One region of the Vibrio breoganii genome, then DNA from elsewhere that is predicted to be linked to it. Evidence: riboswitches for the same ligand, from Rfam matches in the RefSeq annotation. Region 1 holds a riboswitch; the other holds the start of a gene.
The links. A riboswitch is a leader RNA that binds a small molecule or an ion and turns the genes downstream of it on or off. The one in region 1 is predicted to bind lysine.
Positions count from the first base shown of each region.

Region 2: another riboswitch for lysine. It lies ahead of OCU35_RS08000 (Na+/H+ antiporter NhaC family protein); the one in region 1 lies ahead of OCU35_RS05655 (Na+/H+ antiporter NhaC family protein).

Region 1 is NZ_AP024864.1:1,196,872-1,200,800, reverse strand. Features, by position in the region: gene OCU35_RS05660 (saccharopine dehydrogenase) at 1-228, opposite strand, end outside; gene OCU35_RS05655 (Na+/H+ antiporter NhaC family protein) at 245-1,744, opposite strand; lysine riboswitch at 1,856-2,034, opposite strand; gene OCU35_RS05650 (VF530 family protein) at 2,299-2,709, opposite strand; gene OCU35_RS05645 (rhodanese-like domain-containing protein) at 3,004-3,929, opposite strand, start outside.
Region 2 is NZ_AP024864.1:1,701,491-1,705,419, forward strand. Features, by position in the region: gene hisG (ATP phosphoribosyltransferase) at 1-200, opposite strand, end outside; His leader region at 246-373, opposite strand; gene OCU35_RS08000 (Na+/H+ antiporter NhaC family protein) at 590-2,185, opposite strand; lysine riboswitch at 2,276-2,460, opposite strand; gene OCU35_RS08005 (H-NS family histone-like protein) at 2,918-3,340, shown strand; gene OCU35_RS08010 (inosine/guanosine kinase) at 3,638-3,929, opposite strand, start outside.

The DNA of each region.
Region 1 (3,929 bases):
TTTTAGACCAAGAATATAAGCGTGCTCTGGCGCATCTACCCAAGAGTGTGTTTCCACCAGCTGACAGCCTACATCGGCGTAAGCTTGGTCTGGGAAAATGCGCGTTTCACTGTGTTCAACCGCAATCTCGGCACCTGCATCAATCAATGCTTTGGCGCCAGAGGGAGTCAGTGCAGTGCGACGTTCTCCTGGTTTTACTTCATCGCGAAGCCAAAATAGTGTTTTCATTTATTAAAATTCCTTCTTATACAGCAGGCACGACGCGCTGGATTCTACCCTGTCGACGTACCATAAAGGTAATGAGTGCAACCTGAAGAATTGCAATAGCTAGGATCGTGTATGGGCTACGAGTTATCTCTGCTAGCATAAAGCCAACTGACGCTGTAACACCAGTCAAAATTGCATACGGGAACTGAGTTCGTACGTGAGAGACGTGATCACAACCTGTCGACATCGAGCTCAGAATGGTCGTATCAGAGATAGGCGACGTATGGTCACCTAGCATACCACCACTTAGAGCTGCGCCAATACAGATGATTGGGTCAGCGCCTAGTGCGGAAGCCACTGGTACAGCAATTGGGATCAAGATAGCAAATGTGCCCCACGATGAACCTGTCGCGACCGAGATAAAGCTACCGATAATAAAGATGATCGCAGGCAACAAGAATACAGGCAGACGGTCGTTCATCACTTGGCTGATGTAATCACCGGTACCTAGTGTTTTACAGATATCGCCGAGTGTCCAAGCCAGTAGCAATATCATCAGGATCAACATGATGCGCTGCATGCCCGCAACAAAGGTATTGAACGCTGTAGAAGCGGTCATTGTCTTGGTGTAGGCGTAGTAGCCAATCGCTGTAATGGACGCAATCAAGTAACTCGTACCAAGGCTTGCACGAATTACTGGACCATTAATGGTGCCATGCAGATGGTAGTTGTAAGTAAATAACGCAATCAAAGAGCCAAACAACACCCCTAGCGGAAGAATAATCAACGTCATCGATGCTGACTTACCTTCTGTGCTTTTCGGCTGTACTTCTTCGACATCAGCAGACAAACGTGCTTTGGCTTCCGCCTCCGCCATTGGGCCCCAGTCTTTTTTCAGCATCGCATACACAGGCACACTGAACAACGCCAATAAGGCATAAAGCTGGTACGGAATCACTTGTAAGAAGGTGGTAAAGCCATCTACTTGCTGACCCATGTTGCTGTAGGCATTCTCAATCAAACCCTGCGAGTATACGCCCCAGCTAATGATAGGGATTAGTACGCACACCGGTGATGAGGTGGAGTCGATAATAAAGGCCAGCTTCTCACGGCTTAGCTTTAGCTTGCTAAAGATTGGCGAGAACATTGGACCTAAGATAAGTGAGTTACCAGAGTCGGTAAAGAACACACCGATACCCGTTGCCCACGTCGCCACCTGCGCCTTTAATGGCGATGAAATATAGCGTGTCGCCATAGTGGAGAACGCGGTCATCCCGCCGCTTTGCTCTACAAGGTAGATAAAGCCAGAGATGATGGTAATAACAATAATGATTTGCGCATTAGTGGTTTGAGCAAGTTGGGCAAACGGACCGTCCGTCAAAAACATCAATGCGGTGTCTACAGGGTTACCCTGAGTGATGATCAACATACCACTTATCACGGCAACGCCGAGGGCCAAAACAACATGGCGCGTGGTGAACGCCAGAATCAATGCCAATATAGCGGGAACGATGGATAGCAATCCATAATCAGCCATTCGTAAAATACTCCAAAAATGAAAAAATAATCGAATTAGAGGAAGGCTGTATTAGTGAGCACTGATAGACAATAGACTGGCGTTAAAGCAATAGAAAAGATGCAAGCGCATGACTGTTGTAGCTCCCCATCCCGACAGAGTCGAAGATGACAGTGTTATTCTTATTTAGAACAACCCCAGCAATGCGAGTGACCATCTACACTGCTTCGGCATCGACTCCTTTCGTTAAGCTTCAATGGGGTGTCAACCTCCACTTAACTACTCTTAGGCGATGCGCCTCTACGTATCATCGAAGAACAATATTCTTCGAGACCGCAGAATAAAAACATATTTTATAGGGCAACAAATATTTTAAACTGGCAAACGTGCGATGGATCACACAATCATTCCGCGTTCGCATATGGATTAATCAATATAGGCAAACGATTGCTTTAGCAGATTGAGATAGGACAAATTATCAGAGTGAATTACAGATACAAAAATAGCACCCTAATGAGTGCTATTTTGTGGTTACTCTCAGACATCTCTATTGAGTGCTTGTAGCACTACATCGCTTATCTGCGAGAGCGGTTTCTGCGCTCTTGTGCTTTTTTCTCTTTGAACGCTGATGCCGCTTTAGCTTGTGATGCCAAGATAGAATCGACAGTCAATTCCATTGGCTCTCTAGGCTCAATACCGTTTGCGAAGGTACGCATTCTTGGCGGCATTTCTTTCTCTTCTTCCGTTGGACGCGGCATGCGCTTGAAGCGAGACAGGTAAAACGCCTCTAGCTTCTCTCTTGCCCATTCACTTTTGCGAAGATACTTAACGCTACTGGCGACAGAGGGGTTAGTATGAAAGCAGTTAAAGCGCATCGCAGTATCAAGAATGTTCCAACCGTAATGGTCAACCAACTCTTGAACCATGTCTTCCAGTTTAAGACCGTGTAGTGGATTGTTTTGTAGTTCTTCTCTGTTAATGCTCATGTGCTGCTTACTCTGTTTGGTTTGGCTGGATTATAGCAATGAGTGAGGGTTGTTGTTAGGGAAATATGTGGGAGGTTCATAGGATAATGAGTGCGCTCTAAGATCCCACTGGGCTGGCAATCCAGATAAGCTATCGCTTTCTGGGATGACGAGATTCGGGATTGTGCGTTTAAAACACACACCCTCACAACGTCATTCCGGAAACCCGATAGGGTTATCCGGAATCTTAGGTTCCTCATAAGATGGCACGAGGAAAAACCTGTGGCTTGTGGCTTGTGGCTTATGACTTAAAACTCACAACAAACTAATGCCGTTGTCCACCACCACCCCTTTAAACGAGTCATTCAAGTACTTCACATTGGTGTAGCCTTTTTTACTCAGCAATGTATACCCCAATGCCGCTCTTGCGCCTGCTTCACAGTGCAGTATCACTAGGCCATCTTTTGGTACTTTGGCCAGTTGTTCATCAAGCTCTGATAATGGGATATTAATCGAACCTTTAATGTGACCATTTGCCACTTCATCAGGGTTGCGCACATCTATGATGGTGGCATTGCCTTTTTTGGCTGCGGTAACGAACACCGACTCTTCCACGGCGCCTGGTAGCATTTTTTTCTCGTAGACGAGCTCTGTAGGCAAGCCTTCAGTTTGAAGTGGGCGCTTGGCTAGAGTCCATTCTTGCATGCCACCTTGTAAGATCACGGCATTTTTATACTTCCAGAACGTTAAGATCTCGAAGGCTTCTATCGCCTCATCGCTGTCATCGTTATCCGCCACAATAATCACGGGTGCTTTCTTATCACGAAGGCCAAGTACGGTGCGTTTTGCCACTTCGAACTTGTCGGCATTCCACTTAGCATGCTGCTCGACAAGTTGGCTTGCAGGCATGTGCACAGCGCCTTTAACGCTTGAGGTTGGGTTTTCGCGCACATCTAAGATGACATGATGAATATCTAGGTTTTTCTCCATCCATTCTGGGTTTACGTGAGCAGGATACACATCCGCTTTCCACGCAGGGAAGCCTTCAACATACGCTTTAACATTGGTGTGCCCCGCCGCAACGGCAATCTTCAGCGCTGCAGGACTTAGCGGACAAGTCACACCGCCACAGTAAAACACCAACAACATCTCTTTATCACTAGGTAGCCAATCTAAATGGTCTTTTAGTTGGTTGGATGGCGTCGCCTTCGCAGTAGGCAAGTGGCCCGCGTTATACACGG
Region 2 (3,929 bases), 500 kb from region 1:
TCAACAACACCATCCATGATAAGACCCGGGATATCGTCATCGCGCACCAACAGAAGATCGATCGGTGTGTTTAACGAATGAGCGACTAGACGCTCTCCCATGATGTTGAATTTAACGCCACTCTTCTTGAGTAATTCCTGACATTCTTTGCTAAGTCGACCTTTCTTTTGAATAGCAATTCTTAGACGTTGTGTTTGCATTGCAGATTCCCTGTGCTGATATTCTAATTTGTAAATCGTGTAAAAATGAAAAAACCCTTGGGGCTAGGCTCCCAAGGGTTTAAATCTGAATTCTTGATTCAACCTCCGAGAGCATTGTCTCCCGGATACGCGCAACTCGCCCGAAAGACTAGTGTGGGTGATGGTGATGATGAAGGTTCATATCTTGTCGGCGCATGTTCTTAAAGGCTCATTCAATTGGCTTACAAACACACTAACTAAGCAGATCAAACTTTGCAACCGTTTAGTTATGAAAAATTCGATTTCAGGGTAAATTTACTTAGGGTTCGACCGAAACGTAAAATACCGTTTACAAAAAAAGGAAGCAGAGCTTCCTTTTTAATCATCATTTCACTCGGTACTTAGACGCACTATGCCTTTTGGCAAGCCATCTTAGAGCGAGACAGCGTTGAAAGTACAAAGCATACCACCACGAAAGCCACACTTGATGCTGCAAACGAAATCGCCACTGAGGTCGTCATACCTAGGGTGATAAAGCCCACGCAAGAAATAAGCGCTACAGAGAGCGCATACGGCAACTGAGTCGAAACGTGGTCGATGTGATTACAACGTGCACCCGTAGATGACAGGATGGTGGTGTCTGAGATAGGTGAACAGTGGTCACCAAATACTGAACCCGCCAGTACTGCACCCAACATAGGAAGCATTAGCGCAAGGTCGGTTGCTCCTGCCATGTCACCGGCGATTGGAAGCATAATACCGAATGTACCCCAAGAAGTACCGGTAGAGAATGCCATCACACCCGCTAGTAAGAATAGGATAACTGGCAACCAGCCTGCATTGATGTTCGCTTGTTGTGCCATTGACGATAGGTAAGAACCTGTCTTCATGTCACCAATTACGCTACCAATAGACCATGCAAAAACTAGGATGAGAATTGCGCCAAACATAGATTTCGCACCAATCCACAATGCGCGGCTAATTTGAACTGCAGGTAAACCCTGACGCAATACGGTTGCAAGTGCCACGACAATACCAACAAGACCACCATAGATAAGAGAAGTACCTACATCGGTGTTCTCAAACGCGCCTAGCACGTTAAAGGCAATACCATCTTCAGCCAGAGCCAGGCCGCCGGTATACATCATTGCCGCCACTGTCGCTACGATCAAAGTAACGATTGGAAGAATAAGGTCTGTAACTGAACCGCGAGAGCTTTGCTCAATATCCAGCTCTTCATCAATTAAGTGAGAGCCTTCTGCTTCTTCGTCTTTTTCAAAGCCGCGACCTTGAGATGCTTCAATCTCATGACGACGCATCGCACCGACATCAATCTTAAACCAGGCTACAGCGAATACCATAAGCAGTGCAAACACGGCATAGAAGTTCATTGGGATAAGACGAACGTAAGCGCCCAGTGCAGAATATTCGGTCATGTTGTGGCTAACAAGGATGCCACCAATGATCGTCATTATGTATGCACCCCAGCTTGAAGCCGGCATCAGCACACACATAGGCGCAGCCGTCGAATCAAGAATGTAGGCAAGTTTTGCTCTTGAAACGTAGAAACGGTCTGTCACAGGACGAGCAACCGCGCCAACAGCAAGGCTGTTGAAGTAATCATCAATAAAGATGAACACACCTAGGAAAGCAGCAAGTAGCTTAGAGCCACGCTTGCTTTTCACGCGAGACTGAGCCCACTCAGCAAATGCGCGAGTACCACCAGACAATGTCAGCAATGCTGTCATCATGCCTAGTAATAATAGAAACCCAACAATACTCATATTCCATGAGTTGATACTGCCGTCTTCAATGAATACGCCATAAACGGTGTCAAAAATGTAACCCGCTGCTCCAGTTACGGAGTAATCAGCTAAAAGGAAACCGCCAAGGACGATACCGGTACCCAAAGAAAGCAGTACGCGACGAGTAATAATAGCCAGCCCTAAAGCCAATAATGGGGGCAATAAAGAAACAGGCGATGTAGCAAAATCCATTAAATTCATGATCTTCTTAATACCAAATTTGGTAAGAGATCTACTGTAGATAGGCATTCGACATGATGTTGAATAAGCAACCCATCAGGCGACAGGTTACCCCACAGTAGCGCTCCATAGTTTAACAACACAATAGACTATGGCAGTGTTATTCCTTTCGGAAATAACCCCAACAAGCAACCTTGATTGGATTACTCATTTCGGCAGTTACTCCTTTCACTAACAATTACAACGACATCACTCTATTGTTAGCTACTGATAGTATCTGCGCCTCTACCTCATCCCCTAGTTACGCAACTTACAAAATGTAATATGCTACTAGATGATCTAGGAGCGACGCATTCTACTGAGTTAAATAGAAAATGCAACATAAAGTGGCAACACTTCATTCGGAAGCAGTATCCAAGCATGAGTAGTCCAGCTTCAAAATCTCACCCATATAGATTTAGCCTTGAAGATCAGGTAGTTAGCTAATCAGTATTGCCACCCAATAAATAGAGTTAAAGCTCTATAAAGAGATTAAAGTTAAGAAACTTTACTTTGAATAGTACCGATTAATTTATGTAAGTTTAAAAATTCCTTTTATTTTCGAATCTTTTGTTTCTTATTATTTTTGAAATTTTATTTATTTTATATTTAACTATTTGAAAAGCTCTTATATAATTGACTTATTCTGTGGCACAGCTGTGCACTTTACTTAGGCAACATTTGTTTGCTGTATAAATCTGATGGGATCAAAAAATGTCTGAAATCACTAAAACACTTTTAAATATCCGTAGTCTTCGCGCTTTCTCTCGTGAACTAACTTTTGAACAACTAGAAGAAGCTTTAGATAAATTAACGACTGTTGTAGAAGAACGTCGTGAAAACGAAGCTGAAGAACGTGCAGCACGTGAAGAAAAAGAAAAGAAACTAGCAGAATATGCTCAACAACTTCTTAAAGAAGGCATTGATATTGAAGATCTAGTAGCAGCAGTTGCTGGTGATTCTACAGCTAAAGCGGGTAAAGCAAAATCTAAACGCGCTCCACGTCCTGCTAAATACGAATACGTAAATGAAAGTGGTGCAACTAAAACTTGGACTGGTCAAGGCCGTACGCCTTCTGCAATCCAAAAACAACTTGATGAAGGTAAGTCTCTAGACTCTTTCCTAATCAAAGCATAATTTAAATACTAGATTTGCATTAGATTGAATTAAGCTCCCTACTAGGGAGCTTTTTTATGCCTTCAATTAACCAATATATGCAATCTTGAGCACAAAAAAATAACAATAGATAAAGGAATGATATTAAATCATTGAACAGAGCTATATCGACTGCAATACCGATAAGTTTGTAATCTCTTGTACTACCCAGTACCACTAGGTATTTTTAATCCCAACCCCTCTAAAGCACAAATAAACGTTAATTGTCAGCTCTATGTAAAAAGGCCCCTATCGGAGCCTTAATTTAATTACAGAATATTACCTTTCCCAGTACGCCTCTTCTAGGCTATCTTCTCGCTCTGGTAATCCACGAGATAAACGAGGTGAATGCTGCGCTAAAACTTCATAACTGGCGCGATTAGAATATTTACAAACCTGAGAAAAAGAAGAGTAAGTCAAATATTCGTGCTCATGTTTACTTGAGTTAGGAATATTTTGCTTATGGAATCTATTCGCTGACAAATCATGTAACAAAGCAGACAAAGCCGCATCCCCTGCTCCATTGGTGTTCTTAATCTTCTCTGGACCACCCATATATGGTGCGATGTGA